DNA from 2 places in the Shewanella indica genome. Region 2 is predicted to be linked to the other one. Evidence: riboswitches for the same ligand, from Rfam matches in the RefSeq annotation. Region 2 holds a riboswitch; the other holds the start of a gene.
What was found. Region 2 has a riboswitch for cobalamin ahead of SIL79_RS10365 (ABC transporter ATP-binding protein). Riboswitches for the same ligand answer to the same signal wherever they lie in the genome.

Region 1 (15,728 bases), 1.7 Mb from region 2:
GCCGCAATCCGGGTTAACCCAGAGCTGGCGCAGAGGAATTTTCTGCGCCGCCTTTTCAATCAGGCTCACCATGGCCTCCACTGTTGGAATGTTGGGGGAGTGAATATCGTAAACCCCGGGGCCGATTTCATTGGGATAGTCAAAGTCTTCAAAGGCATTCAACAACTCCATCCGTGAGCGCGATGTTTCTATGGTGATCACATCGGCATCCATGGCGGCAATTGCGGCAATAGTGTCGTTGAATTCGCTGTAGCACATATGGGTGTGAATTTGGGTCTCGTCCCTGACACCGGCGGCGCTGAGCTTGAAGGCGGCCACAGCCCAATCGAGATAATGGGCCCAATCGCTGCGTTTGAGCGGCAAGCCTTCCCTAAAAGCCGGCTCATCAATCTGAATAATGCCTATGCCCGCCTGCTCCAATGCCACCACTTCATCGCGTATCGCCAGAGCCAACTGAGTCGCTATCTGTTCGCGGCTAATATCCTCGCGGGCAAAGGACCAATGCAATAGGGTCACAGGCCCGGTCAGCATGCCTTTCACCGGTCTGTCGGTTAGACTCTGGGCATACTCGGCCCAGTCGACTGTCATCGCCTTGGGACGGGTCACATCGGCATAGATCAGCGGCGGCTTAACGCAACGGGAACCATAACTCTGCACCCAGCCATGTTTGGTAAAACCTACGCCGTCGAGCTGTTCACCAAAGTATTCCACCATGTCGTTGCGCTCGGCTTCACCGTGTACCAACACATCTATCCCCAACTTGAGCTGACGTTCTATGGTATCCCGGGTCACCTGTTGCAGTTGCTCTGTGTATACCGTATCGTCCAACTCCCCCTTGCGCCAGCGGCTACGCAGGTTACGAATGGCCGCCGTCTGCGGGAATGAACCTATGGTAGTCGTCGGCAACAAAGGCAGCTTGAACCTGGCCTGCTGGGCTTGTCTGCGCACCTCAAACTCATGGTTTCGGTCGTAATCAGCCGCAATCAAGGCATCAATTCTGGCACTGAGCGGTTGATTACGCCCCTGCGCCCTGGCCGCGCGCCGACTCCGGCAACGGGTGACCACGGCTTTGGCATTTTCAGTCTCAGGCGCCTCCAAAAGCGCCTTGAGCTCCTGCAACTCGGTGAGTTTTTGCCGGGCAAAGGCCAGTAAGCTCTTGAGCTCGGGCGCCAGCGCGGTTTCCACCTCAAGATCCACCGGGGTATGCAACAGGGAGCAGGAAGTAGCGAGCCAGAGCCGGTCTCCCAGATCCCGTGCCAGTGGCGCCAACTGCTCGGCCACAAGATCCAGATCGGCGGCCCAGACGTTACGGCCGTTGATCACCCCAACCGACAACACCTGCTCGGGTGCCAATGCACCAGCAAAGGCCTGCAACTGCTCGGGCGCCGTTACCAGATCCAGGTGAATACCCGCCACCGGCAGTGCCGACAACAGACTTTGATGGTGGGCGACAGTGCCGTAATAGGTTGCCAGCAACAGCTTGAGCGGCGCCGACTTGAACACGCCGTAGGCCTGATTAAAGGCCTGCTGCCAGTTGTCATCCAGCTCAAGTGCCAGCGCAGGTTCATCCAATTGCACCCATTCAACGCCTTGGGCGGCAAATCGGGCCAGAATGGTTTGATAACATTCCAGCAGCGCCGGCAGCAGTGTCAAACGGTCGAACTCTGAACCCACTGTTTTGGACAGATACAGGAAAGTGACCGGCCCCAAGAGTATCGGCTTGGCGGTGTGGCCCAACGCCTGAGCCTCGGTCACCTCTTCAAACAACTGTTCCCAGGCGATATCGAAGCGTTGATCTTCGCTGAGCTCAGGCACCAGATAATGGTAGTTGGTGTTGAAGTACTTGGTCATTTCAGACGCCGGCGCATGCTTGCCACTGGGCGCTCGGCCACGGGCAATCCGGAACAGGGTATCGAGATTGACAGCGCCGCCATCACTGTGACGCTCTGGGATAACCCCCAGAGTCGCACTCAGGGTCAGTACCTGATCATAGTAAGCAAAATCGCCGACCGGTAACAGCTCCACCCCGGCATCAGCCTGCCACTGCCAATGGGTGCGCCTAAGCTCATTGGCAACGCTTTCTAATTCGGCCACGCTGGACTCACCACGCCAATACTTCTCCAAAGCAAACTTGAGTTCACGTCGACGCCCGATACGGGGAAAGCCAAGACTGTTTAATCGCATAATGTATACCATCCTTTATAAAACATGCGGCAAATGACTGATGACGCCGGAATACAACAAATAAACATGGGCGTCTGGACGTCTAGAAGTTTATTGTGTTAGTCTCAACACAGGCAACCGAATTGAATTCAAGGGCAACATGAGCGGCATTCATGTGGAGAGGAAATGATAGAACTGAGACACCTTCGTACTCTGATAGCACTGAAAGAAAGTGGCAGTCTGGCCGGCGCGGCGAAGAAACGTTTTGTCACCCAGTCGGCACTGTCGCACCAAATTAAAGAGCTGGAGACCCGAATTAACTCCCAGGTATTTGTCCGCAAAAGCAAACCTCTGACCTTCACGCTTGAAGGTAGTCGTCTGCTGACCCTGGCAGAAGAGATATTACCTCGGGTACAGGAAACCGAATTTGTACTCAAGCGAGGCCTATCAGGAAACTGCGGCCCCTTGAAGGTGGGTATTGAGTGCCACAGCTGCTTTCGCTGGTTAATGCCTGTGATGGAAGCCTTTCATCAGTCTTATCCGGATGCCAATCTGGATCTCTCCAGCCGCCACCTGTTCGACTCACTTAATGCGCTGGAAACCGGTGAGCTGGATATAGTGCTAACCTCAGATCCTGTACCCGGCCATGCCCTTGCCTACCAGCATCTGTTTGATTTTGAGGTGAGACTGGTGATGGCCAAAGATCACCCGCTGGCAGGCAACAGTTATATTTTGCCGCAGCAGTTGGCCGGGGAAGCGATTATCAGTTATCCGGTACCGCTGGAAAGGCTGGATATTTTCCGTCACTTCCTTGAGCCGGCCGGGGTAGTGCCTGGCCCACAAAAACGCTGCGATCTCACCAATGTGTTGCTGCAACGCATCGCCTGTAAAGAAGGGGTAGCGGCCTTACCCAGCTGGTCACTGACCGAAACCCAGGGCTTGAGCCTGACCTCGGTGAAACTGGGGCAGGAAGGCCTGAAACGGCCGCTGTTCGGTGCCTACCGCCGCGACAGCAGCAATAGAGTGCAACTGCAAAGGCTGCTGGAATTGATTGCCAAAGAGGGATTACAGCGTCAGGACAGACACTGACTGAGCGGCTGCCACCGTCCCTTAAAGGCGGCGGCAGTCACAAAGCATTTAGAGAGGATTCAGCAGCAGACCGCGCTGGGACAATACCCTTCTCAGTACCAGTCCGGGCGAATTGGGATCCCGGGTCTGTCTCAGGTTATGAGCAACCATAAACTCGCTTTGCAGCTCATCATCCAACCCCAGAGATTCAAAGGCTTCCACCGTCAGCGTCTGCTGCTGGGTCTCTATCAGAGTCTTGATAATGCCCAGCGGGAAGCACTGCTCGGCTTCGGCGTTGAGATAGGCAAACGCCGTCAGGGCAATGATCTGACCGAATACGCTGAATAGTGCCAGAGTCTGCACTTCGTCCGCGTCTATCTGTACCCCTTGCATCTGATGCAAACTGTCCACAGATTCGATCGCCACTGACTCGGTCAAACGCCAATAGCCTTGTACCAGCTTGCGATATGGCTGCGGCAATTCATCGAGCCGCTCCTTAAGATAGAAACTAAAGGCATAACGGTAGATATTGACCTGTCCAAGGCGCACCAAGGCATCCTTGAGGCTGCGGTTGGGCTGGACTGAAGGTGAGAGCGCGTTATTGCTGCGCCACAGCAAATGGGCTGCCAGCGCGGGATCGGTCGCGACAATATCGATCACATTGCGGATATCACCATCGGCAATAATAGCCTTCTTAAGCGGGATCAGGATGCCGCGGCGCCCTATCACCTGCTCTTCGTTGGCAATAATGGCACGCACTTGAGTAAAAACCTGCTGCTCAAGATCTGTCATGTGATTCTTTAAACCTGCTGTTATTTATTATGAAGGCACTATTGCCATTTATTATGGCAGAGAATTTACCCACAAAACGCCCACCAGGGTCAAGTTCAATCGATAATTAGCCCGGTTTTTGCTAAATAGAATCAAAAAAGTAGCATCAAAAAGCGCCCGCCTCCTGCAGCTTGGAGAAGATGATTTGTGCCAAACGTAAATAACCCTGTTGATTAAGATGTACATTATCTGACTTGAGCTCGTTTGAACGCAAAAGCTCAGATAGAGTATCCTCCAGCAATATGGCACCGTGCTTGTCGGCCAGTTCGGCATATAAAGGCAGAGGTGACAGCAACAGACTCTTTTGCGGCACAGCCAGCAGCACTACCGGAATTTGCCGCTCTTTGGCCTCAAGTAACATGGTCTCAATGTTTTGCGCCAATTGCGCCTGGCTGCGACCGCGGAGAATATCGTTACCGCCTTCAAGCAAAATAAGCAGATCCGGCTTGGTTTCATCCAGCAGCGCCGGCAAACGCTCAAGCCCGGCAGCCGATTGCTCACCGGAAATCCCGGCGTTGATCACCTCACAACGGCACAACTCAGCCAGACGGCTGGGATAATCATGCCCGGCCTTGGCACCCACGCCTTGGGTCAGGCTGTCACCGAAGGCCAGCAGTTTGCCATTGCTGCCGATATAAGCCAGCTTGGGTTCTGAGCACGCCAGCAAAAACAGCGACAACAGGGCTATAACCCCGCCTCTCAAACCATACCTAAAATCAGCTTTCATATTTCGACTCTTGCCTCCTTGTCGGTGCTCGAAAAGGCCCAGGTTCTAAACTACAACCGATAGAAATACGGGCAGAAAAAAGCCGGGAAACCCCGGCTTTCTATGCTATCAGAAGCGATAGCTGACGCTGAATCTCAGCGCCCGGCCGCTTCCTGAGTAATAACCATCGCCCCAGGTACTGAAATAACCTGAGCTGGCATATTGCTTGTCAAACAGGTTGTCGACCCTCAGGCTGGCAAGCCAGGCATCACGGCTGTAGTTGAGGGCGATATTTCCCAGCCAGTAGCTGTCCAGTTTATCGTGCTGATTGCCATTGTCACCTTCCATATATCTGTCACCCAAATACTGGCCCTCGACAAATAGTTGCCAGTGCTGACCAAAGTCCACACTGGTGTAGACACGCCCTGAATGCTCGGCCACCCAGGAGAGAGATTTGCCTTTGTTGGCGCCTTCAGTAAATTCGGCATCGATATAGTTGTACTCAAGTCCCAACTGCAGCATCTCATTGAGCTGCCAGTCCCAGTCGAGGCTGGCGCCATAACGACGGGAAGCATCGGCATTGACGTTGGCACCGGGGAAAGCGCCGCCGATAGGCATATCGGCACTGGGATCAAAGACAATTTCATCTTCCAGCGACAGCCGGTACAGGTTCAGACGCAGGCTCTGGTTGCTCAAGGTCCAATCCCAGCCGGCTTCAATGGAACGGCCGGTCTGCGGCTTGAGGCCGACGACCGTTGGCGGCGTATAAGCTTGCTCATCGACCTTGGCGAAACGGAAGCTCTCATCACCGCGAAGATAAAATCTGTGGCCTTCCAGCGGCCGATAGTTGAGCCCCAACTCGAGCGCGTGAGCGTCTTCATCCAGATCTATGCCATTGGGATAAACTTTACCATCCTTGAGTTCATCCTTGACCTTGGCATAGCGCCCACCCACCACATAGCTCAGGCTGCTGGTCAGTGGCACATTGGCCTGTAGGTAGGTGCTGGTCATGGTTTGGGTATTGCTGCGCTGCATATAACTGAGATCGAACTCGGTTTCACCCCGTTGAATATCTGCGCCTATGACTATGCTCAGCTCACCATTGCGGGTCTGATAACGCCCAAGCGCCTTGGGGTTGAATTCCAACAACGAGCGCTCGTTCCGACCTGGGCTGCCATAGCTGACGCTGGACACTAGAGTGTCACTGTAGTTAAGGTCCGCAACCAAAGCCCAGTTGGCGTGCACCTGGCGCTGAATATGAGCACGCCAGGCGGAAGTCATCTCATGGTTGTAATCCCCCGGCGTCGATGTCGCCTGGCGAGGATCGGCCTCAAACTGAGCCAGGGTCAGTGAGCCTGGGGTCTGACGCTTATTATCGTAGTAACTGCCTTCGACAAAGAAATTGGTCAGCTCTGAATCATATTGCAGACGCCCCAGTACCGAACCGGTTTCGTTGGCATTGTTTTTACGGTAGTTGTCACTCTCGTTATAAGCAGCAGCCAAATAGTAACGCCAGTTGTCATTGATGGCACCGGACAGATCGCCACGGCCTTCGTAGGTATCGAAGCTGCCACCTGAGAGGGTCAGGTTGCCACCGCTGGCATTGGGTGCCTTGGTGATAATATTGATCACCCCACCGACGGCCTGATCGCCATAAAGCACCCCGGCACTGCCGGATAGGATCTCCACCCTTTCAATCTGATTGACTGCAATGGCACTCAGACTGGGAGCGGCAATATCGATATTGTTGAGTCGGCGACCATCAATCAGTATCAGGGTGTTATTCACCGCCTGACTGGCAGAAAAACCGCGCATCGCCAGCACAGGCCCTGAGTTATTGTCGGATATTTGAATGCCACTGCGGCCACGCAGCAACTCGCTCAGATTACTGGCACCACTTTGCTGAATATCGGCGGCATCTATGACCACCACATTGGCAGCAATATTGAGCGGCGTGTCATCCTGACGGCCAATGACCACCAGCTGTTCATCCACAGCCTTGGGTGTCACGCTCGCCATGACGGGAACAGAGGTAAATGCACCGCAAAGCAGCGCGAGATGATTTAGTTTGAAACCCATTTTCCTTTGACTCCTGAAAGGGAAACGGGGCAAGAGTGCCACGGCAGGGAGAGCCCCTTGGCTGCCGCATTTCGAGATCTGCCCACCGAAATCATCGAAATACCTCCAGGGCCGGTCTCCGGACTTTGGCTATGCGGTTGACCGCGCAAGAACCGGCTTTTATGACGCCGCTTGGGCGCGCCTGTCTCTCACCATTTACCGTTGCGGGGGCAGTGCCGGATTCTCACCGGCTTCCCGATTATCCCCGGTCTTTAATTCCGGGGCACCACGAGAGGTTGACTGAAATACTGTGCTGTCATTCCCGGCCTGGCCGAGAGCGGGCATTATAGACGTCTATATGGATAAATGTCTAATTTTGACGACGACGGACCACCGCAAATTTACCCTGAAAACAAAAAGGGAGCCGAGGCTCCCTTTTTATGCTCTTAGCTATTAACCCAGCTCTTTGGGGTTACTGCCAAAGCGGTTGTCACCCACTTCGCTATCCTGGCAGTAGAAGACCAGCAGTACAATCCAACCTATAACAGGGATTAGCCCCAACAGCTGCCACCAACCACTGCGGTCAGTGTCATGCAGTCGACGCGCCGCAATCGCAATAGAGGGTAATAGCAGACCCAAAGAATAAATCAGCCCCAGCACTGTGGTACCCAGAGCATAGTCGATAGCACTGACAACCATACTGAAAATGATATAGAACAGAACAAACATCCAGTATTCTGTCCGTCGGGCTCGACCGGTAAAGTCGGCGTATTTTTTGATGGCTCCGATGAAATGTTCCATGTTTTCTCCCAATAACAGATCCAAGATCCGAAAACGCCGCACCAATTATTGAATGGCTTAAGGCAACCAAAGTTTCACCAGAGTTTCTGACTCCCTGAAACAGCAAACAATTTTAACATACCTGAATGAACTGCAAAGTGACAGAAAAGAGATTTACATTCCGTTCGCCACAGAATCAGAGATATCTCACCCCGTCAGTCGTCATTGGTTTACAGATATCGCCAATAAATAACACATCGACGCTTTTTCATCTTACCTGGTCAGCTTAAAACCGCGGCTGGCGGCCAGAGCCTGGATATCGGCTTCCATTTGATCCAGCTGTGCCTGGCGCTTTCGACCTATTGCCCCCGAGTTAGACTTGGATGCCAGACTGGTGAGAATATTGCGCCAGTATGGCACTTGTTTTTTACGCTGTTTACGGCTCAAAGGATTGAGTGGCCGCTGCGCTGCGAGCGCCTTGAGCAAGGCTGCAGTAGCGCCGCGCCAAACATCTGGCAGCGATTCCAGGTTATTCAAAAGCCAGCCAAGACATACCAAGCGACTCACTTCGGTGTGGATAAATCCGTTGTCACCCAAAGGCATTTGCCGCCCCAATAACAAGGCATTGAATTGCCCCTGAATTTCAGTGCTCCAAGGTTTGCGTTGCAGCTCGGTCAGATGCTGGGAGAAGACCATCTTCGCCAGTTCATGCTCAGTAAACAGGCTGCGAATGCCATCGAGCAGTGCCAGAGTAAACTCAGGGTAACGACGACCGAGAGTCCATTGCAATGAAAGCCCGAGAACTGAGCTTTCCCAGATCTCTTCTCTTTTATTTGGCGACTCCCATTTGAGGCACACAGGGACAAACCAGGCAAGAAAACGCGTCTGCCATTCAGGTCTGGCGGCAATATAGCCAAGGGCCTGCCGCCCCAAATAGCTACTGGCCGGGCTGGCTCGATTGACTTCAAGAAATGCCAGTAACTCGGCGGGGTTATCGGCCTCCAGCAACGGCTCAAGCAGTGGAGAGAGTCGCTCTCTGGCCAGGAAAAAGCGCAAACATTGACCCGCTTTGGTCAAAGTCCAACCGCCTAGCGCCAACATAGGCAACGCCAATAGAATACCCAACAGTTCGTGCCAGGTATTTTGTTGCTCTCGATAGTACTGGATATCGGTGCGCGCTATGCCAGGTTCCTCAGGCAAATACCAAAGGGTCACAGCCTCACCGACGCTTTTTGAGTCGCAAAGCAGGCCTGGGGGATTCCAGATATAATGCTCACCGCCGTTAGGCAACTGGTAATGCACCAGGCAATCCCACTCATAACGGCCGACACCCCAGCGCCCCGGGGGCACATATTGTTGAGCACGCCGGGCGATATAACCTTGGGTCTCGACACCTCGCTCGAGCAGGATATTCACTTCCTGCCAGGATTCAACACTGTCCTTGACAAAAAAGAGCCCAAGAGCCGAGAACAGTCCACCGGCAAGCGCAAAAGAGCCGATAAAAGCCAGGTCTTTCCAGATTGCCCGTATCTTTCCCACCGAGCCCCCTTTGATTCAATCCTTTAAGGCCGCGGATTGTAGCAGATTTCAACAATCAGTTGAGGAACACTTCACAGTTTGCCATTGGGGTCTGCGCACGCCACAGAGTCATGCTATGCTCGGGCAAATTGCGAAAGGAGTAACAGCATGAAACGCCCTATCATTCTCGACTGCGATCCCGGCCATGATGATGCCATTGCCTTGATCCTGGCCCTGGCCAACCCTGAACTGGAACTATTGGCCGTGACTACCAGCGCCGGTAACCAAACCCAGGAAAAAACACTCAACAATGCCATGCGAGTGCTTACTCTACTGGGCAGAACCGATATACCTGTAGCCAGCGGTGCCCCCAAGCCTTTGGCAAGGGAGCTGATCATTGCCGACAATGTTCACGGTGAATCCGGGCTCGATGGTCCTGAACTACCGGATCCCGCCTTTGAACCTCAGCCGGTAATGGCCTGGGAACTGATGGCCGAAAAAATCCGCCAAAGCAGCCAGCCGGTGACTCTGGTGCCCACCGGGCCATTAACCAATATCGCGATTTTCCTGAGTGCCTATCCCGAACTCAAATCCCGTATCGAACAGATAGTGCTGATGGGCGGCGCCGCCGGTGTCGGCAACTGGACTCCTGCCGCCGAATTCAACATTTTTGTTGACCCGGAAGCGGCCGACATGGTGTTCAAGTCAGGTATCCCCATCGTCATGGCCGGGCTGGATGTGACCCATGAGGCGCAGATCATGGAACAGGATGTGGCCCGTTTCCGCGCTATTCCCAACAAGGTTGCCAAGTGTGTTGCCGATCTGCTGGAATTCTTTGTTATCTACCACAAGGATCCCAAGTGGGGCTTTGATGGCGCACCACTGCATGACCCCTGCACCATAGCCTGGCTGCTCAAGCCTGAGCTGTTCATCGGCCTGGACTGCCATGTGGCCATCGAAACCCAGAGCGAACTGACTGTAGGGATGACTGTTGTCGATCGTTACCACCTGACCGGTAAACCCGCAAACGCCAAGGTGCTGATGCATCTGGATCGTGAAGGCTTTGTGGATCTGCTGGTTGATAGCCTCTACGCCTATCAGGATTAAAATATGAGCAGACTAGTGATAATCGGCAGTGCCAACGCCGATCATGTGATGGAATTCAGTCACCTGCCCGAGCCTGGGCAAACACTGATGAGCCGCAGCTACCGGTTGGAACATGGCGGCAAAGGGGCCAACCAAGCGGTCGCCACCGCCAGACTGGCACAGCCTGGTACCCGAGTGGACTTTATCTGCCATCTTGGGGACGACGCCATTGCCGATACCATGATTAAGAGTTGGTTGGACGATGGCATTCACCCACAGGGGTTGAAGAAGATGCCGGCAATGGCGACCGGCAGTGCGATGATTTTCATCGGTGATAACGGTGAAAACTGTATCGGAGTGGCCGCAGGTGCCAACGCCAGCCTGGAACCTGCCGATGTCCACTGTCATCAAGACCTGTTCGAAGACGCCAGCCATCTGTTGGCACAGCTGGAAACGCCTCTGGAATCAGTCAAAACTGCACTGCAACTGGCTAAGCAACAGGGCACAGTGACCATACTCAACCCGGCTCCCGCAAGCCCCTTGGCAGACGATATGCTGGCCTTGGTGGATATCATCACTCCCAACGAAACTGAGGCAGAAGCGCTTACCGGTATCAAGGTGGAAGATGAGGCCGGCGCTGCCAGAGCGGCAGCCGCTCTGCAAGCCAAAGGGGTTGGTACAGTGGTAATCACCCTCGGCAGCCGCGGTGCCTACGTGCGCCATCCCGAGTTTGAGGGCCTGGTGCCTAGCTATCCGGTCAAGGTGATTGATACTGTAGCCGCAGGAGACACCTTCAACGGTGCCCTGATGGTGGCTTTAAGTGAAGGGCTGATCATGGAGCAAGCGGTGGATTTTGCCAATAAGGCCGCTTCCATAGCCGTGACCCGTCATGGCGCCCAGCGCGGAATTCCCTACCGCCGCGAGCTGTAATCACGCCTTTACCGCCACAAAAACGGGAGTCATAGACTCCCGTTTTTTATGCTGGCTGCCAGTCAAATTATTCGCCTGGATTGGCTTCTCTATGAGCCTTGAGCTTATTGGCAAACTCCTGCTGCAGTTGCTCCATTTTGGGCAGCAGTCCCTGGCTCAGCGATTGAGTCATCATCATCGACTCCTGCATCACGGCCGGCATCTTGGCAACCATGGAGCGCCCTGTGTCACTGGCATAAAACGCCAGCATATCGGCAATTTCCTTGTCACTGTAGTGCTTTACATAAATATCTGTCAGTGGCTGCTTCAGACGGTCCCAGCCCAGCTCCTGCTTGAAGATCTGCGTACTCTTGCGGGCAAACTCTTCAAATAAAGGCTTTTCACTCTCCTTGATATTGAACTCTTGTTGCATGCTCAAAATCATCTGTTCCATCTGGGTATAAGCCGTGTCCATCATGGAGTCCATCTGCATTTCCAGCAGCAGTTGCTCCACCTGGGCCCGGCGAGCGCTGTCATCGGCCAACGCCAAAGGGCTGGTGAGCAATACACCACCCAGAACAAGAGATGACCAAAAACCAGGACCTTTCATGAGTGCCTCCGTGGCAAATATTGATTCGACTGTCAGTCTATCACAACCCAAACAGCTGTCAGCTGCTCCGGCCGCGGCTGATAGTTAAAATTCTGAGATTAATTCTCATTTAAGCTAGATACCGTTATGATTAACCCAGGCGGGAGCCTGCGGGGCTCTCGTACTGTCGAGAGAAATATCGACCCTAAAACCAGAAAAGGAATTGAAAATGAATAAGTTAACCAAGAGACTCGCGGGTATTGCCCTATTGGGAGCCGGCGCCGTTATCAGCAGTACTGCCAGCGCCAACGAATGCAGCCTGACCATCACAGCCAACGATGCGATGCAATTTGATACCAAAGAACTCAGCGTTCCCGCCAGTTGCAAGACGGTAGAACTGACATTGACTCATTCCGGCACCCTACCTGTGATAGCCATGGGCCACAACTGGGTTCTGAGCAAGAGCGCCGATATGCAGGGCATTGCCACTGATGGTATGGCAGCAGGCGCCGATGCCGCCTATGTTAAAGCCGGTGATGAACGGGTCATTGCCCACACACCTCTGGTTGGTGGCGGCGAATCAGTCAGCATCAGCTTCAGCACCGAAGGCATGACACCGGAAGAAAGCTATAACTTCTTCTGCTCCTTCCCTGGCCACTGGGCCGTGATGCAAGGCAGCTTCAGTATCAAAGGCTAAGCCTGCGCGCTTTGGGCCCTGCAAGGGGCCCAAAGAAACATTTCCCTACCGTAAGACAGCAGACTTCCTAATCATCATTGGTCAAGGCCCGCGGGGTACAGCAATCTTTGCCCGATAAGGTTGAGCGCCCGGCCGCCGAGGTATGCCAGCTGTTGAATCAGGCCCTGCAACTCTCCCCCCCAGCGCTAGTTAAAAAAATCCCCGCAACTTGGCGGGGATTCAGATTAATGGCGAAGCTTACTTAACGATTTCCATCTCTTGCAGTAAGTTATCTGCATTATCCAGATACTTCATCACCCACAGCATGTAACGGCTGTCCACCTGAATGGAGCGGTTGATGTTATCGTCGTAGTTCCAGTCACCTATGATGCTCTCATAAACACCGTCAAACAGCAGTCCCACCAGCTCAGCGCGGCCGTTGAGGGTTGGCGAGCCTGAGTTACCGCCTGTGGTATCCAGAGTTGAGAGGAAGTTGACCGGTACCGAGTCAATATCTTTGAAGTAGAAGTCACCGTATTGCTTGGCCTTGATAAGCTCCAGCTCTTTCTTGGGAGCATCGAAAGGCTCAACCCCGGTGTCTTTCTGCACTATGCCTTCCAGACGAGTGAAAGGTACGGCGTAGAGACCGTCTTTGGGTGAGTAGCCCTTCACATGACCCACCGTCACCCGCAGGCTGGAGTTGGCATCGGCATACACAGGTTTACCCTGCTCACGGTTGTAGGCAATGATGGCTTCCATGTACTGAGGACGCACCTTCATCAGCTCACCGGCCAACTCTTTCTTTTTCTGCTCCAGCTGCATACCTGTGTCATAGAAGGCCACGGCAAACTGGATCATAGGATCTTTCGAGGCCTTGAAATCGGCAACCGACTTGTCCATCCAGGCCAGACGCACATCTTTGTTATCCAGCTTGGTATTCTTGTACATCTTGTCCAGAGTCTTCTTCAGCTTGGCCTCATCGAACTTGTTGCCTATGCCGAAGTACTTGTCCAGCGCCGGCAGGCGCTCAGACTTGGGCAGCGCCGCATAACGCTTGAGCATCTCAAACACCAGCGCCTTGTCGACACTGGCGGCATAGCGGCGATCGATACGCTCCATACCGGCCTTGAAGCGGATCATGTCACGCTCCTGGAAACCCGGCTCGCGTTCCATGTCCGGCAGCGCCTTTTCATTGGCCAGACGATAGAGTTCGCGGGCCGTTGGCAACATGGTGGTATACCCCAGATAGCCCAGGATAATATCACGCTGCTGATCCGCCTGGCTTTGAGCGACCAGCTTGTCCAACTGTGCCAACACCTCGCCATACTGGGCCTTGCGGCTGCTGTCGGCATCGATCCAGCTCTTGAGCTTGGCTTCCAGGGCACGCTTGTCTTCCAGCATGGTCGACTTGCCGTAGAACTCGATCATCGAGGTGAAGTTCTTGGCATAGTTGGCCAGACCGGCGATCAGGCTCTCGTACTTGATGCGCTCGTCACTGCCTTCCGGGGCCGTCTCTTTAATGATCTCGATAAAGCGCTCACGCAGCTCCTTGCCTTGTGGATAGGACCACTCAAACTGGTTTTCCACTTCATTGCCGGTGCGGTATCTGTTGGTGCGTCCCGGGTAACCGGCCACCATCACAAAGTCCCCTTCCTTGACCCCTTTGGCCGACACCTTGAGGAAGCTCTTGGGCTCATAAGGTACGTTATCCTTGGAGAAATCGGCCGGCTTGCCATTTTTGTTGACATAGGCGCGGTAGAAGGAGAAATCGCCCGTGTGGCGCGGCCACATCCAGTTGTCGACATCACCGCCGTACTTACCCACGCTGGCCGCTGGGTTATACACCAGGCGAACATCACGGATTTCCAGCTGCTTCACCAAATAGTACTCGAGACCACCGTGGAAGCTGTAAACCTGACAGCGATAGCCATCTTCTTTTTCACACTGGGCCACCAGTGACTTCTCGGCCGCCTCGACGCCCTTGTAGAAAGCGTCGCCCTGCTTGTTGTCCAGGCCTTGCTTCACCTTGTCGGTCACATTGGTGACCTCTTCGGTGACATATACCCGCGAGCCCGGAGTTGCCGGCAATTCTTCGGCAAAGTTTTTCGCCAGGAAGCCATCACGCAGCAGATTCTTCTCCGGGGTGGAGTTGTACTGGATGGAGCCGTAGGCACAGTGATGGTTGGTTACCACCAGACCCTTGGGCGAAACGAAAGACGCGGTGCAGCCCCCCAGGCTTATCACGGCGTTCATCGGGAATTCGGTCAGCTTGGAGATAGACTTGGCGTCTATTTCCAGTCCTTTGGCCTTGAGTTCATCGGCCATGGCCGGCAGTTGGTAGGGCTGCCACATGCCCTCATCGGCCTGTACACCAAAACTGGTGGCTATGGCCGTTGCAAGTAACCATTTTTTCATTCTAGTAAGTCCATTCGCTGGTATTAGTTCAATTTGTTGTTTTTGTGCAACAAAAAAGCCGGGCACAAGTCCCGACTTTAACACAGACTACCAAGCGGCTACAGACTCGGAAAAATTCCCTTACAAAGGGCTTAGCTTAGGCCCCCAGCGTCGCATACAGCTGGGCAGCTATAATGCCTATCCCCAGGAGGGCCATCAGCGCCATCGCCGGCTTGCCACCGGCAACTTTGTAGCCTTCCGGCGACTCACGCCGCTGTTTCAGCGCTATGGCTATCGGCAAGAAGATGATGATCACCACTAAAGGCACGGCGGCAAACCCCAGCAGCGCTGAAAAACCTTCCGGCAGATACAGGGCGCAGGCCAGCGGCGGAATAAAGGTCAGCAACCAAGTCTGCAAGCGGCCGACAAAGTTACTCTTGGCGCGGATAAGCTCGGCGCTGAAGTCAAACAGGCTCAGGGTCACCCCTAGAAACGAGGTGATCAACGCCAAGTCGGCAAACAGCCCAATGCACTTGCTCACCAAAGGCTGCTCGCTGATAGCCTGCAAGGCACTGATGAGTTTCGACAGTGAACCGCCAAAGCCGTGAATGGTATCGCCGCCGACGGTACCCAGGGTTACCAGCAGCCAAAGCAGATAACAGGCCAGCGGAATGCCGGAGCCTATCAGTAGCACCTTGCGTAGGGAAACCGTGTCACCATCGAGATAGCGCACCAGAGTAGCAATACAGACATGGAAACCAAAAGAGGTAAATACCACAGGCACGGCGGCCAGCCACACATTGGCATAGGAATCGGTCGGCGCCTGCTCCAGTAAGGTGCTCATATTCACCTCAGGCAACAGAAACAGTACCACCAGCACCAGCATGACTATCATGGCAGAAAACAGCCCGCGGGAGAGCTTATCGACCCAACCGACTCCCAAGGCGGCA
Region 2 (15,728 bases):
AGCGCCTACCGTTATTTGCGTTATTTGACCCTGCGTAGCCGTATTCACTCCATCTCAATGGATCAGTATGGTCGCCTGTCCAAGGTGAGTGTGCCGGAAGGGGATCTGTTGGCCCGGATCCAGAAAGAGCAGGAGAAGGTGTTCCAGGCTTGGCTGTCCAGTCCGGATAAACTGGTTTACGACGAAGAACTCAACAAACTGTGGAGTAACTTCATCTCCAAGCGTGATGATGTTTCCACCGAGCGCAACATGCTGACCCGTCTGATCCTGGGTGAGCCGAAAGAGAACTACAAGAAGGCCCGTAAGGCGCTGTTGTTCAACATTGGTTGGTCTTTGTATCACCGCTGGAAGAGTAATGCCGCCAACAACTTCAAGGGGCTTATCCACTATCTGGAAACTCTGCCGGCAGAAGTGACCCAGGCGCCTTGGCCTGAACTGAACCAACTGACAGTATTGGATGTCGTGGTCAATGAAGAACTGCGTGAAGACTTCATTTGGCAGTGTTACAACATCCTGATCTTTAACGCGCTGTACGACAATGTCGTGGGTAACCTGGCCTCTATCGCCAAGGAAGCCATGATGGCCAAGAGCCTGTCGCGTCAGTCTGTTGATGGCTTGCTGCACAAGTCTATCGACCGGGCGATTTCCACTCAGGATACCGCCAACGACAAGAGCAAGTTCTACAAGTGGCTGAAGTACTTCATGTCACAGTCCAACCGCGCTGAACTGCTGACCAAGACTGAGCAGTGGAAGAGCGTGGGTTTCCCACAGCTGAACGATTCGCTGTTCGTTATCCTGACTTACTTCTTCGAACGTCTGTTGCCGGAATACTTCGACAGTGAAGAGGATAAGGGCAAGTACACAGGTGCCATCAACCCGGTGCGTATCGGTCGTCGTAAGGACTTCTGGAACCGTTTGACCATGGGTTACCAGGATCTGCTGATCCAGAAGGTGCTGCGTGACGAGAAGAAAGCCGGCAATATGACCTGGGAAAATATCATCGCCAAGTTCTTCAAGAACTTCGATGAGCTCAACGGCGACAAGATGTCGGCCAACTTGCTCAACTTCCCAGGCTTCCGTCTCTCTATTGAAGATGCACTCGACAAGGGCATTCGCCCCTGCGGTTTGATCACGGGTCTGGCAGACTTTGAACATGGCGGTAAGGCGCTGCGTGTCGGGGTTGCCGTATCCAACACCGCCTTCCAGGCCGGTGCCTTCGATATGGCCAGTGCCGAGAAGTTCTCCGCCCTGCTTATTGAGTGTGCCAAGCGCAGGCTGCCGGTGATCTGCTTTATCAGCTCCGGCGGTATGCAGACCAAAGAGGGGGCTGCTGCGCTGTTCTCCATGGCCGTGGTGAACGATCGTATTACCCGTTTCGTGCGTGACAACGAACTGCCTGTGCTGATGTTCGGTTTTGGTGACTGTACCGGTGGAGCTCAGGCATCCTTCGTGACTCACCCTCTGGTGCAGACTTATTATCTGTCCGGTACCAATATGCCGTTTGCCGGTCAGATGGTGGTACCTGCTTATCTGCCATCCACTTCGACTCTGTCCAACTACCTGTCCAAGGTACCCGGAGCGATGAATGGCCTGGTCAACAATCCATTCAGCAATCAGCTCGATGAACAGCTCAAGAGCATAGATCCTCTAATGCCTATGCCTAACGCTGAGATAAGTGATGTGTTGACCAATGCTCTGTCGACTCTGGTGGTTGAAGTTGAAGAGGTCAGCGAAGAGATAGTTCAGGACGATCCTCGTGCCCTGATGAAGCCTATCGACAAGGTGCTGGTACACGCCCGAGGCTGTACAGCGGTGAAACTGATCCGCAAGGCACACGATAATGGCATTAATGTGGTACTGGTGGCGTCCGATCCTGATATGACTTCGGTTCCCGCTGACATGCTCAAGGAAAACGACAAGCTGGTTTGTCTCGGTGGTAATACTTCCGACGAGTCCTATCTGAACGCTTACTCAGTGTTGAAAGTGGCCGAGTATGAGCAGGTAGACGCGCTGCACCCCGGGATTGGCTTCCTGTCGGAAAGCCCACAGTTTGCTGCCCTGTGTGTGAACAACGGCGTGAACTTTGTTGGTCCAAGTGTGCACTCGATGACAACCATGGGTAACAAGTCCAACGCCATCAAGACCTCTCAGGCGCAGAATGTGCCCGTGGTACCAGGCTCTCACGGTATTTTGACCAACGCCGAGCAAGCGGTTAACGTGGCCAACGAAATCGGCTACCCAGTGCTGCTCAAAGCGGTACAAGGTGGTGGCGGTAAGGGTATCCAAGTGGTTAAGCGCCCCGAGGATATGATTGGCCTGTTCCAGAAAACCTCCACCGAAGCGGCTGCCGCTTTTGGTAACGGTGACCTGTACCTGGAAAAATATGTGACTTCCCTGCGTCACATTGAAGTTCAGCTGCTGCGTGACAAGTTCGGCAACACCAAGGTACTGGGTCTGCGTGACTGCTCGGTGCAGCGTAACAACCAGAAGGTGATTGAAGAGTCCGGTTCCACCATGCTGCCTGAAGAACTCAAGCAGAAGGTGATGGAATACACCCGTGCTCTGGGTGATGCCACCGACTATATGGGCGCAGGTACCGTTGAGTTCATCTATAACCTGGATGCCAACGAAGTCTACTTTATGGAGATGAATACCCGTCTGCAGGTAGAGCACCCGGTAACCGAAGCGACTTCCGGTATTGATATCGTCAGCGCCCAATTCGATGTGGCAGCCGGTCGCTCCATTGAAGATCTGCAGCCGCAGGAAATCGGTTATGCGATGGAAGTGCGGGTGACAGCCGAGAAGGCGGCACTGGACAGCCAGGGCGTTCTGCAGTTGGTGCCAAACCCGGGGCTTATCACTGAGTGCGTGATGCCTGAGCGCGATGATGTGGAAATCATCTCTATCGCGGCCGATGGCAAAGAAGTGTCGCCATACTACGACAGCCTGATTGCCCAGATCATCATCCGTGGTGAAAGCCGGGACGATGTGATTGCCAAGATGTATGACTATCTGGATCAGGTGGTCATCAAGGGTATCGCCACCAACATCCCGCTGCTGAAGCGGATCCTGGCCGACGAGACCTTCCGTGAAGGCGTGTATGACACCAACTATCTGCCGCGCCTGATGGCCGAGCTGGATATCCCTGCCCTGATCGCCGAAATGGAAGCCGCTGCCGAAACTCAAGGTGTGGATACCGAATCGCTGCGTGTGGGTGAGTCCAACGAGCTCAAGGTGTTGGCTCAGGGCGCGGGTATCTTCTATACCTCTCCGGCACCGGGCGAAGCCGACTTCGTCAAGGAAGGCGATATAGTGACTGTCGATCAAACGCTGGCACTGACCGAAGCGATGAAGATGTTCTCTCAGGTGACACTGGCAGGCTTTAACCGCAAGGGCGCCGAGCTGTATCCAGAGGACAAGAAATACCGTATCGAGCGGATCCTCAACAGTAATGGTCAACAGGTGTCCCAAGGCGATTTGCTGTTTGTGGTTTCCCCAGTGGAAGACTGAGGTTACAGATAGTCAGCTCAGGTAAATCGTGAACTGTTAAGCCTGAGCCTTTGCAGTTTCATTTATAAAGTTAAAAATCCGGTGGCTAACAGTCATCGGATTTTTTTATTTAACTCTCAGCATACCTTACACAATTGCCTAAGGTCTTGCTGAAAGCTTGTCTGCCATTGGCTTGTTTCCCATCAATCTATTTGCTGCTGGTTTAAGTTCCTATTTGCGGGACATAGACATTAAATGACAACCAATATGATAAAAATCAATATGATAAAAAAATGCCAGCCGCCCTAAAGCTGACTGGCACTTGCCAAATGGTCAATAGTTGATGAATGAAGAAGAATGAGTTTAAAATTCCCGGGTACTTAAACTATCAGTACCCTTTGAAAACTATGTCAATACAGTTTAGAACTTGTAATCCAAGGTCAAATATACTTGCTGGCTGTCATTAATTTCGATGCCGTTCTTTTCATAGTCCTGGGCCAGGTAACGATAGCCAAGGTCTGAGGAGAAATGTTCACTCCATTTGTACTGGACACCGACTTGACCACCCCAGACGAAATCTGTTGAAGATTTGCCGGCAATCTTGTTGTCATTGGCGCCCATACTGACACCGGCGAACAGATTGACATCTTTATGCACCGGCAATAGGTAATCATAGGATACCAGCCAGCTGTATTGTTCCTGTTTGTAGTTGTTGGCGGCAACGCTGAACTTATCTTCCATGTAACCAAAAGTACCGGTAATACGGTGTTGCTGTTCAATCAGCATACCTATACGTGCCTGATAGCTCATATCTTCGGTGTCTTTATTGACTGCGCCCTCAATTTCATCAGCCTGGTAGCCCAGACCTGCCCCGGCGAAGTACTCTATCTCGACTGCTTGTGCACTGCTACATACCAATGCTGCTCCTGCAGCCATCATCATTATTTTGTTCAGTTTCATCATAGACTCCTAAGACTGCTAAGTCGTTTTATTAAAATGTTTATCGGGTTGATGAGTCATACTTTAAGGTAAGTTAAGCGCTTACAGAAGCCCGCAACTATGTGTCTCTTTGTCTCAAAAAATAGAACAATAAGAGCCTTGTCACAGAGATAGCTTCAGATCTTGTGTGATAACTATTAGAGGAGGGGGTGATGCTGAGATTGCCGCCGCTAAAGTCTCTATCTACTTGATTATATTGTGTATTTTGGATTGTCCAAGTTGGAGTTGTTAGGCCGGTTGTGCACAAGTCCCATGCGTGCGTAGCGTCGGTTTACCGGCTTGGATGTAAGGTGTTTTAAGCCGTCGAAGCTCCAAGCTCATTCATATAATTTTATTATTTAACAGTTGGTTAGATTTTGTTTGGCGATTTGGTGAGTGCATGTTTTTACCCTTCCTGAACCTGAGCTGACTCATTGCTAATAATCCTTCGGGATATCCAACACCGCTGATATAGATGCTGATGTTTTCGCGGCTTTTACACCAGCCCTCAGGGCGAAAGCCCAGAGTGCTGTGATTGGAGACAATAACGGATTTTGGGAAGCGCTTGTTTTAAAGAGGAACAATGGGCAGCAATCAGGGGCTCTGATGAGAAAAGGCGAGAGCCCCTGAACAGCTCAGTTGTTCGCTTAAGAGCTTCTTTTACTCAGGATCATAATCCAACACCGGGGCCAGCCACTTCTCGGCTTCGGCCACTGTCATCCCTTTGCGGCGGGCGTAGTCTTCCACCTGATCTCGGCCTATGTTGCTTACCCCAAAATAGCGTGATTGCGGGTGCGCAAAGTACCAGCCGCTGACCGCCGCCGTGGGGTACATGGCAAAGCTTTCGGTGATCTTGAGGTCGATACACTCGTCTGGCTTAAGAAGCTGCCAAAGCAGGCCTTTTTCCGTGTGGTCCGGGCAGGCAGGGTAGCCGGGAGCCGGGCGTATGCCCTTGTACTTTTCACGAATAAGCGCCTCGTTATCCAGGTTTTCTTCTCTGGCATACCCCCAGAACTCCTTACGCACCCGCTCGTGCATCCGCTCGGCAAAGGCTTCGGCCAGGCGGTCGGCCAGACACTTGAGCATGATGGCGCTGTAGTCATCGTGGGCCGCCTCGAAACGGGCAATATGGGCGTCGATGCCATGGCCGGCGGTGACCGCAAATCCCCCCATATAGTCGGCCACGCCGCTCTCTTTGGGAGCAACAAAGTCAGAGAGACAGAAGTTGTGGTTGCCCACCCGCTCCAGCTGCATCCGTAGATGATGGGTGGTCAACAACACTTGGCTGCGAGAGTCATCTGTGTAGATCTCTATATCATCGAAGTTGACGCTGTTGGCGGGAAAGAGGCCGATAACGCCCTTGGCGGTGAGCCACTTCTCTTGGATGATTTGCTCCAGCATCGCCTTGCCGTCGGCATAGACTTTACGGGCCTCAGTACCGACGACTTCATCATCCAGGATCTGCGGGAAATGACCGTGCAACTCCCAGGCGCGGAAAAACGGTGTCCAGTCGATGCGCTCGAGTAAGTCCTCAAGCGGATAGTCGTCAAACACCTGGATCCCCGGGGTGTTGGGCTTCACCGCTTGATAGTTGGCCCAGTCGTGGCTGCAGCGGTTATCCCGTGCTACCTGCAAAGGCACTATCTGTTTGCGCTTGGTCTGCGACAGGCGCTTTTGGCGCATCATTTCATATTCGCGGTAGGTTTCGTCTATGGTGGCCTGGCGGGTTTCATTGTTGATGAGCTTGCTGACCATAGGCACGGCGCGCGAGGCATCGGCGATATAGATGGCGCCGTGGGGGTAATGGGGCGCTATCTTTACTGCGGTATGGATCTTGGAGCAGGTAGCGCCGCCGATAATCGCCGGCAGGGTCAGACCTTCGCGCTCGAAGGTTTTAACGTTGTGCACCATCTCATCCAGGCTCGGGGTAATGAGCCCGGACATGCCTATGATGTCGACCTTCTCGGCCTTGGCAACTTCGATGATTTTCTCCACCGGAACCATGACACCCAGATCTATCACTTCATAGCCATTACAGGCCAGCACCACCCCGACTATGTTCTTGCCTATGTCGTGAACATCGCCCTTGACCGTGACCATCAGCACCTTGCCGTTGCTCTGGCCTTCGACTTTTTCGGCTTCGATATAGGGATTGAGATAGGCGACCGCCTTTTTCATCACCCGGGCGGACTTGACCACTTGCGGCAAAAACATCTTACCGGCGCCAAAGAGATCGCCCACCACGTTCATGCCGTCCATCAGCGGGCCTTCAATCACATCCAGCGGCCGCTTGGCCTGCAGGCGCGCTTCTTCGGTGTCGGCGTCTATGTACTCGGTGATCCCTTTCACCAACGCGTGTTCCAGGCGTTTGTTGACCGGCAACTTGCGCCATTCGAGATCTTCTTTCTTGCCTGCGCCGCCCGGGCCACCTCGATACTTCTCGGCGACCTCGAGCAGTTGCTCTGTGTTACTGGAGTCGGCAACCGGGCAGGGCAGGTTGAGCACCACGGCCTCTACCTTCAGCTTCAGCTCAGGGTCGATATCATCATAGATGGCCAACTGACCGGCGTTGACTATGCCCATATCCATCCCCGCCTTGATGGCGTGATAGAGGAACACGGCATGAATGGCTTCCCGCACCGGGTTGTTGCCGCGGAAGGAGAAAGAAACGTTGGACACCCCGCCGGAAATCATCGCATGGGGCAGGTTGGCCTTGATATCTGCAATGGCGCCGATAAAGTCCACCGCATAGTTATCGTGCTCCTCTATGCCGGTGGCGATGGCGAAGATATTGGGGTCGAAGATAATATCTTCCGGCGGGAAGCCCACCCTATCCACCAGTACCCGGTAGGCGCGGGTACAGATCTCGGTTTTGCGCTCCCGGGTATCGGCCTGGCCCTGTTCATCGAAGGCCATGATGATGGCGGCGGCGCCGTAGCGCTTCACCAGTTTGGCCTGTTCAATAAACTTGGCCTCGCCCTCTTTGAGGGAGATGGAGTTGACTATTCCCTTGCCCTGAATGCACTTGAGCCCGGCCTCAATCACCTCCCACTTGGAGGAGTCGATCATCACAGGCACCTTGCTGATATCCGGCTCTGAGGCGATAAGGTTGAGGAATTTCCGCATCATCTCGACCCCGTCGAGCATGCCCTCATCCATGTTGATATCTATGATCTGGGCGCCGTTTTCCACCTGGTCACGGGCCACCTCCAGCGCGGTTTCGTACTGACCTTCTTTGATTAACTTGAGAAACCGGGCCGAGCCGGTGACATTGGTGCGCTCGCCCACATTCACAAACAGGCTGCTTGCATCTATGGTCAGGGGTTCCAGTCCGGAGAGGCGACATGCTACCGGCAGCTCAGGCAGCGGCCTTGGTGCATGAAGGCTAACAGCTTCAGAAATCGCCTTGATATGCGCAGGCGTGGTGCCGCAGCAGCCGCCGACAATATTGAGCAGCCCCTCTTCGGCCCAGGGGCCTATCACGCTTGCCATCTCTGCCGGAGTCTCGTCATAGCCGCCGAATTCATTGGGCAGGCCGGCATTGGGGTGCGCCGAGACAAAGCACTCGCTGATACGGGAAAGCTCCTCGACATAGGGCCGCAGTTCTTTCGGGCCCAGGGCGCAGTTGAGGCCTATACTCAGCGGCTTGATATGTCTGAGAGAATGGTAAAAGGCCTCTGTGGTTTGCCCTGTCAGGGTGCGGCCCGAGGCATCGGTAATGGTGCCGGAAATCATCACCGGCAACTTTTGGTCCAGTTTCTCGAACACATTTTCGATGGCAAACAACGCCGCCTTGGCATTGAGAGTATCGAAGATGGTTTCCACCAGGATGATGTCGGCGCCACCGGCGATCAGCGCCTCGGTGGATTCGCTGTAGGCCAACACAAGATCGTCGAAATGTATGTTGCGAAAGCCGGGGTCATTCACATCCGGGCTGATGGAGCAGGTGCGGTTGGTGGGGCCGAGCACCCCGGCCACATAGCGGGGAATACCGCTGGCGGCGGCCACCTCATCGGCCACTTCGCGGGCGATTTTGGCGCCTTGGTAATTGATCTCCGCCGCCAGGCTCTGCATCTCATAGTCGGCCATGGCAATGGTGGTGGCGTTGAAGGTGTTGGTTTCTATGATGTCGGCACCGGCCAGCAGGTATTCCCTGTGAATGGTCTTGATGATCTCGCTCTGGGTCAGTACCAGCAGATCATTGTTGCCTTTGACATCGCAATGCCAATCTTTGAAGCGCTCGCCGCGGTAATCGGCTTCTTCCAGCTTGTAGTCCTGGATCATGGTGCCCATGGCGCCATCTAAAATCAGGATCCGCTCTTTGAGGGTCTGTTTGAGCTTGAACTCTGTCTGGCTTGGGGAGTGCTGGGAAGTCGCCATAGGGTTACCTTTCATACCTGTCTTATTGCTGTTTTACATTCGCGGTGCTTGGCATCCGCGACATCATCTCTGCCGACCTGACGCCCGGGACACTATCTGGCATGATAGCCAAAGGCGTGTGTGGGCGCGGAAAGTTATTTTGGACATTTATACGTATAGACGTCCATAATATACGGATTCCGGCGGCCTGCGGCAAGGTTAAATTGGCCCGGTAACCACCGGACTCTGACGGGAGAAGTGTGTGGCTGAACATAGGCAACTGAATATCTATCTGCTGCGGCACGGTGAATGTGAAGGCGGCGAGATTATCCGCGGCCGCAGTGATGTGGCCCTGAGCGATGAGGGCAAAGCGCAGATGTGGCGTAGCTGGCGGGCTATCAGTAGTGCGCTGGAACAGTTGCCGAGTGCTCCCGACCGCCTGACGCTGCTGAGCTCTCCGGCCCAGCGTTGCCAGGCCTTTGCCGCCGAGCTCAAGGCCGATATGCCCGACTATTTCCCGGCGCCGCTGCAGCAGCATGACTGGCTCTGGGAGCTGGACTTCGGTGACTGGGACGGCATGAAGGTGGCGAGTGTCTATCAGCAGCATAGCGAGGCGGCCGAAGCCTTCTGGCGTGACCCTGTGGCCAATACTCCGCCGGGCGGGGAATCGCTGCCAGCCTTTCGTAGCCGGGTGTTGGATGGCTGGCAGACTATGGTGCAGCGCTGGCTTGCGAGAGAGGTTAGTTGTTCCGAAAGCTCTGATTCAAGAGACTCTGGTTCAAAAGGCTCTGGTTCAAAAGGCTCTGGTTCAAAAGGCTCTGGTTCTTCAGCAAGCGCCGATGCAGCGCTGATCTTGACTCACAGCGGGGTTATCCGGCTGCTGCTGGCCGAGATTTTGCTGCCGGGGCAAATACCGCCTGCGGCAGTGTTCAACGCCTTGGAGCTACCTTATGCGGCCTGGGTCAGAATAACCCTCTATGCCAGCCGTGATGCCAGCGGTGATGCCAGCGGTGAAAATGACCAGGAATGGCAGTGTTTCAGCAAACTCCACTGGCCGCAATAGTGCTGTGCTATTGCGCCGGGCAATTGTGCCGGGCGATAAAACCGGGATAATAACCCCAAATGGCCGCCAAGTGCGGCAGCAGCCAGGGTGTTGGCGCCTTTGCAGGTGAACCAACCCAGGGAACCGGGAAAGCCCGGACTGTGCCCGCAACTGTGAGTCGCCTTTGGCGGCGAGTCAGGAGACCTGCCCAGGCTGATAAACCAAACCAGAAACCCGGGCGGGTAAACCGGGGGAGCGAATAGATGATTCTTCCACTGCAGCTTGAGCCTTCTGCCGGTCACAGGCTCAATGTCGGGGGGCGGTTATGAGCCTGGCACTCAAGGTGCAACAGCTTAGCTGGCTTCCCGGTGGTCACAGCGTATTGGCCGATGTGGGTTTTGAGCTGCCAAGTGGCAAGATGCTCGGGCTCATAGGCCCCAATGGTGCCGGTAAGTCGAGCCTGCTGCGCTGCCTCTATCGTTATATCCGCCCGGATAGCGGCCAGATCCAGCTGTTTGGTCAGGATATCCATAGCTTGTCTGCCAAAGCCTTCGCCAAAGAGGTGGCCGTGGTGCTGCAGGATACCCCGGCCCAGTTGGCACTGGATTTGACTCAATTGGTGGCCATGGGACTGACTCCCCACAAGGGGTTGTTTGATATGCCATCGGCGACCGACAAGGCCCAGGTGCAGGCGGCATTGGCGCAGGTCGGGTTGCAGCACAAGGCCGCAGAGCCTTTCGCGCAGCTTTCCGGCGGTGAGAAGCAAAGGGCCTTGATTGCCCGCGCCATAGTGCAGCGCCCCAAGCTTTTGATCCTGGACGAGCCCACTAATCATCTGGATATCCGCTATCAGATCCAGATCCTCGAGCTGGTGCGCAGCCTGGGGGTCACGGTGATCGCCTCGATTCACGATCTCAATCTGGCCTCGGCCCTGTGTGACGAACTCTTGCTGCTGGATAACGGCCGCCGTATTGCCCACGGCTCGCCCCAGAGCGTATTGACCGAAGACAGAATTGCCGGTGTCTTCGGTGTCTGCTGCCAGGTGGGAAAGCATCCGCAGTTAGGAAGGCCGCTGATCCACTACTTTTACGGCTATCAGTCGCGAGAGCCTGGTCACGGCAAGGCTGTAAGCTCGGCGGCGCTCGCCAGTGGCGAGGTTCAAGGCGCTGCGATAGTCGAGCCAATGGCAGGGCCTGCCTCGGCCGAAACCTGTGTTGCTCACAAGGAAACTGACCGGCGCCCAGGCTCGGTGGGAGGTGGCGCATGAATACTTCCATGGCCACACCGGGGCGCTCGCTTATCGGCTGGTTTCTCAGGCCCTTGCCCAGACTTTACTGGTGCTGGCTGCTGTTGCTGCTCGGCACTGTGTTGACACCCTTGGCCGCCGCGGGTTTTGGCGCCGCCGATATCAGCCTCTTCGATGTGGCAAGAGTGATTGGCAAACACCTGCTGGGCGTGGGTGAGCCTTCTGCCATCAGCGAGCGTATTGTCTGGGATCTGCGCCTGCCGCGTATCTTGCTGGCCTTTATCGCCGGCAGCGGTCTGGCATTGTCGGGTTATGTATTGCAGGCGGTGACCCGCAACCCGTTGGCCGATCCTTACCTGTTCGGTATCAGCTCGGGCGCCAGCTTCGGCGCGGTGGTCTCGGTCGCCCTGGCGACCGGCCTTGGCCTGAGTTCGGCCATCTCCGGGATATCGCTGCCGCTGGGAGCCTTTATCGGTGCCAGTTTGGCTGTGCTTATGGTACTGCTGCTCGCGGGCAGGAATATCGGCAACCAGATAGAGAGAATGTTGCTCTCCGGGGTCGCCATCTCCTTTATGTTCAGCGCCCTCACCAGCTTGATCTTGTATTTTTCCACCCCGCAGGCCACCACCTCCTTGCTGTTTTGGAGTCTGGGCAGTTTTGCCCGTGCCAGTTGGGATGGGCTTGGACTGCCCACTCTGGTGGTGCTGGCGGCCTTGCTGGTGATCCTGGCCTTCAAGCGCCAGGTGCTGGCGATGCTTGCCGGTGATGAAACCGCCCACACTCTGGGGATCAGGGTGCAAAGGCTCAGGGTTTCCATGCTGCTGTTATGCTCGCTTATTACCGCCACTCTGGTGGCCCACTGCGGCGGGATAGGTTTTGTGGGGCTGATGGTGCCTCATATTGTCAGGTTGTTGCTGCCGGGGCAGCATCCCATGGTGCTGACGGCACTGGCGGGCGGCCTGTTTATGGTTTGGGTCGATGTGCTGGCTCGCAGCATACTGCCCACCCAAGAGCTGCCGGTTGGGGTGATCACCTCGGCCATCGGCAGTCTGTTTTTCCTGATGGTGCTGCGTAAACGCGGCCAATAACGATAAGAGAGGGAAGGATGTACCAGGTTGCAGCAATCAATCACGCGCTGGATGACGCGATTCAGGCCCGCATAGACAACAAGACCAAACCCCTGGGCGCTTTGGGTGAGCTGGAGGCTTTGGCGCTGCAGTTGGGGCGCATTCAGCTCGGTTCCGCCACCGATGAGTTAGTCATCCGCTGCCCCGTGATGCTGGTGTTTGCCGCCGACCATGGTATTGCCGCGGCCGGGGTGTCGATTGCTCCCAGCGAGGTGACCACCCAAATGGTGCTTAACTTTGTTGCCGGCGGCGCCGCCATCAATGTGTTTTGTCGCCAGACCGGCTTCGAGCTGGAGGTGATTGACTGCGGCATTCTCAGTCCCTTGGGGATCCCCGAGGTTACAGAGCAGCGTCTGGGCGCCGGTACCGGGCCTATCCACAAACGCGCCGCCATGACTCTGGGCGCTGTGCATCAAGGGTTTGCTATGGCGCGCACCTTGGTAAAACGCCATATCGATGCCGGCAGCAACCTGCTGGCGCTGGGGGAGATGGGAATAGGCAACACCTCTTCTGCCGCCGCCGTGATGGCCGCCCTGACCGGTCTGCCTGTGAGTGAATGTGTCGGCCGCGGCACCGGCATAGATGCCGCGACGCTTAAGCGCAAATGCCTGCTGATAGAGCAGGCACTGCTGCTGCACCACTGCGAGCTGACCGAGCCGCTCAGTATCCTCGCCTGCCTCGGAGGCTTTGAAATAGTGCAGATGACAGGGGCCATGTTGGCGGCGGCCGAATTTGGCGTGCCCGTGCTGGTGGACGGTTTTATCGCGTCGACAGCGGCGCTGGCGGCTGTGCGTTTGGCGCCGGGGGTGAGGGATTATCTTATTTTTGCCCATGAGTCTGAAGAGCGCGGCCACAAGTTGCTGCTCGAGGCCATGTCCGCCAAGCCCTTGCTCAGGCTTGGGCTCAGGTTGGGCGAAGGCTCGGGCGCGGCGCTGGCGCTGCCTTTGGTGCAGGCGGCGGCCAACTTCTACAACCAGATGGCCAGCTTTGGTGAAGCCGGGGTCGACAAGGTGGTAGAGCCTGCTACCCAAGAGGTGCTCTGATGGGATTCTGGCTCGGGCAGCTGCGGCTATTTTTGATCGCAATAGGTTTTTTCACCCGTATTCCTGTGCCCAGCGCCCTGACGGTGGACAGCGACAGCCTCAACAAGGCCAGCCGCTACTTTGGCCTGGTGGGCGTGGTGGTAGGCTTGATCTCCGCCTTGGTGTTACTGCTGGCCGCCGGCATATTGCCAAGCTCCATCGCCATAGTGCTGGCGATGATTAGCAGTGTGCTGGTTACCGGCGGTTTTCATGAAGATGGCCTGGCCGATACCGCCGATGGTTTCGGCGGCGGTTGGCGGGTAGAAGACAAACTGAAAATCATGAAAGACAGCCGCCTTGGCAGCTATGGCGCCTTGGCATTGGTGTTGGTGTTGCTGCTCAAGTACCAGCTACTGCTGGAGTTGGCACTTTACGACATCAACCAGGCGGCGCTGGCCCTGGTATTGGCGCACTGTGTCAGCCGGGTGACGGCGGCCAGCATTATCTTCAGCGAAACCTATGTTCGCGACGAGGGCAAAAGCAAACCTTTGGCGCAGCAGCAGGGGCTCAATGAGTTGGGTATTTTGCTGCTGACTGGAATTGTGCTGACGGCACTGCTGTCCACCACGCTGCTGTTCTGGCTATTGCCGACCATGTTGTTGCTGCGTTGGGCCCTGGTGTTTTGGTTCCGGCGCCAGATTGGCGGTTACACAGGTGATACCCTAGGGGCGGCGCAGCAGGTGAGTGAGCTGGCGGTTTATATGCTGTTGCTGGCATTGGGAGGCAGCCCGGCATGATCCATCTTATTCTGGGCGGTGCCCGCAGCGGCAAGAGTGGTTACGCCGAGCGGCAACTGGCCGACTTGTGCCCGGCCAATGTCCGCCCCTGGTATCTGGCAACGGCCGAGGCCGCCGATGAGGAGATGGCCCGGCGTATCACCCACCATCAAACTGAACGCCAAGGCGGCAGCCTCGAATGGCAGTTGGCCGAGGTGCCGCTCGATTTGGCCAAGGCGCTTGTGCAGCGCTCAGGCTCTGGAGCGCCGGTATTGGTAGACTGCCTGACGCTTTGGCTCAGTAATCAGCTCTGCTTAGGTGCCGATATGGCTTGCGAACGCGCGGCCTTGCTGCAGGCGGTAGCCGGGTTTGACGGCGATCTGCTGCTGGTGAGCAACGAAGTCGGATCCGGCATAGTGCCGCTTGGGGAGCTGAGTCGGCGTTTTGTCGATGAGGCCGGTTGGCTCAATCAGGCGCTGGCCGCAAAGGCCGACACAGTCACTCTGGTGGTCGCAGGTTTACCGCTGGCGTTAAAGCCTGTGAGCTCTGATAGCAGTGGCTCCCTGGGCTTGAGCGTTTCGGGTACAAGCCCAGATCAGCGGGGTAAGGTATGAGTAATCCAGTACCCCATAATGGCGCAGAACTTAAAGCTGAATTGTCGGCTCTGGCCCGGCCTGGCCGCAGCCTTATGGTGCAGGGCACCACTTCGGATGCCGGTAAGAGCACCTTGGTGGCCGGACTCTGCCGGGTGTTTCATCGTCATGGTCAGCGAGTGGCGCCCTTCAAGCCGCAAAATATGGCGCTCAACAGCGCCGTCACCCGGGATGGCGGTGAAATTGGCCGGGCCCAGGCGCTGCAGGCGGTGGCCGCCGGTCTTGAGCCGAGAATCGACTTCAACCCGGTATTGCTGAAACCCAGCTCAGATACCAAGGCGCAGGTGATTATTCAGGGCAAGGCGCTGACCAGCCTGGAAGCCGCCGCCTTTTTCGGCCCCGAGAGTCGTGACTATAAAGCCGCTGCCATGCAGGCGGTGTTGGCATCCTGGCACAGGTTGCAACAGGAGTTTGACTGGCTGCTGGTAGAAGGCGCCGGTAGCCCGGCCGAAATCAATTTGCGCCAGGGCGATATTGCCAATATGGGCTTTGCCGAAGCGGTGGACTGCCCGGTGATCCTCATCGCCGATATCGACAAGGGCGGGGTATTTGCCCACCTGGTCGGTACCTTGGCCCTGCTGTCCGAGAGTGAGCAGGCGCGGGTAAAAGGCTTTGTGATCAATCGTTTTCGCGGTGATATCTCATTGCTGCAGTCCGGGCTGGATTGGCTTGAGGCTCACACCGGCAAGCCGGTATTGGGCGTATTGCCCTACCTCGATGCCCTGCATCTGGACGCCGAAGATGCACTGGTACAGCCCACTGCTCAGTCTCAGGGGGGAACTACCGAGCAGCCGACAACAGCTCAATCAGCACGAGCTCAATCTGAAACAGCTCAAACTGGGACGCGACTGCGAGTCGGCGTCTTGGTGTACCCCAGGATCAGCAACCATACCGACTTTGACCCGCTGCGGCTGCATCCGGATATCGAGTTTTATTATATAGGGCCGACCCATCAGGGCGAACTTCCTGGGCTGGATCTCCTGCTGCTGCCCGGCAGCAAGAATGTGCGCGCCGACCTGGCTTTTATCCGCCAACA

Region 1: linked by a shared signal. The riboswitch ahead of SIL79_RS02690 (TonB-dependent receptor) and the one ahead of SIL79_RS10365 (ABC transporter ATP-binding protein) in region 2 are both predicted to bind cobalamin.

The regions. Positions count from the first base shown of each region.
Region 1 covers NZ_JAWXXR010000001.1:562,663-578,390, forward strand. Annotated here, with positions in the region: gene metE (5-methyltetrahydropteroyltriglutamate--homocysteine S-methyltransferase) at 1-2,184, opposite strand, end outside; gene SIL79_RS02675 (LysR family transcriptional regulator) at 2,350-3,252, shown strand; gene SIL79_RS02680 (HDOD domain-containing protein) at 3,301-4,023, opposite strand; gene SIL79_RS02685 (GDSL-type esterase/lipase family protein) at 4,169-4,789, opposite strand; gene SIL79_RS02690 (TonB-dependent receptor) at 4,898-6,847, opposite strand; cobalamin riboswitch at 6,940-7,132, opposite strand; gene SIL79_RS02695 (DUF805 domain-containing protein) at 7,280-7,627, opposite strand; gene SIL79_RS02700 (DUF3592 domain-containing protein) at 7,880-9,145, opposite strand; gene rihA (pyrimidine-specific ribonucleoside hydrolase RihA) at 9,293-10,231, shown strand; gene rbsK (ribokinase) at 10,235-11,140, shown strand; gene SIL79_RS02715 (DUF2059 domain-containing protein) at 11,208-11,729, opposite strand; gene azu (azurin) at 11,938-12,405, shown strand; gene SIL79_RS02725 (S46 family peptidase) at 12,643-14,799, opposite strand; gene SIL79_RS02730 (aromatic amino acid transport family protein) at 14,936-15,728, opposite strand, start outside.
Region 2 covers NZ_JAWXXR010000001.1:2,288,096-2,303,823, forward strand. Annotated here, with positions in the region: gene SIL79_RS10345 (ATP-binding protein) at 1-3,510, shown strand, start outside; gene SIL79_RS10350 (porin family protein) at 3,910-4,449, opposite strand; gene metH (methionine synthase) at 5,128-8,847, opposite strand; gene SIL79_RS10360 (histidine phosphatase family protein) at 9,089-9,889, shown strand; cobalamin riboswitch at 9,958-10,094, shown strand; gene SIL79_RS10365 (ABC transporter ATP-binding protein) at 10,194-11,135, shown strand; gene SIL79_RS10370 (FecCD family ABC transporter permease) at 11,132-12,202, shown strand; gene cobT (nicotinate-nucleotide--dimethylbenzimidazole phosphoribosyltransferase) at 12,220-13,284, shown strand; gene SIL79_RS10380 (adenosylcobinamide-GDP ribazoletransferase) at 13,284-14,060, shown strand; gene cobU (bifunctional adenosylcobinamide kinase/adenosylcobinamide-phosphate guanylyltransferase) at 14,057-14,653, shown strand; gene SIL79_RS10390 (cobyric acid synthase) at 14,728-15,728, shown strand, end outside.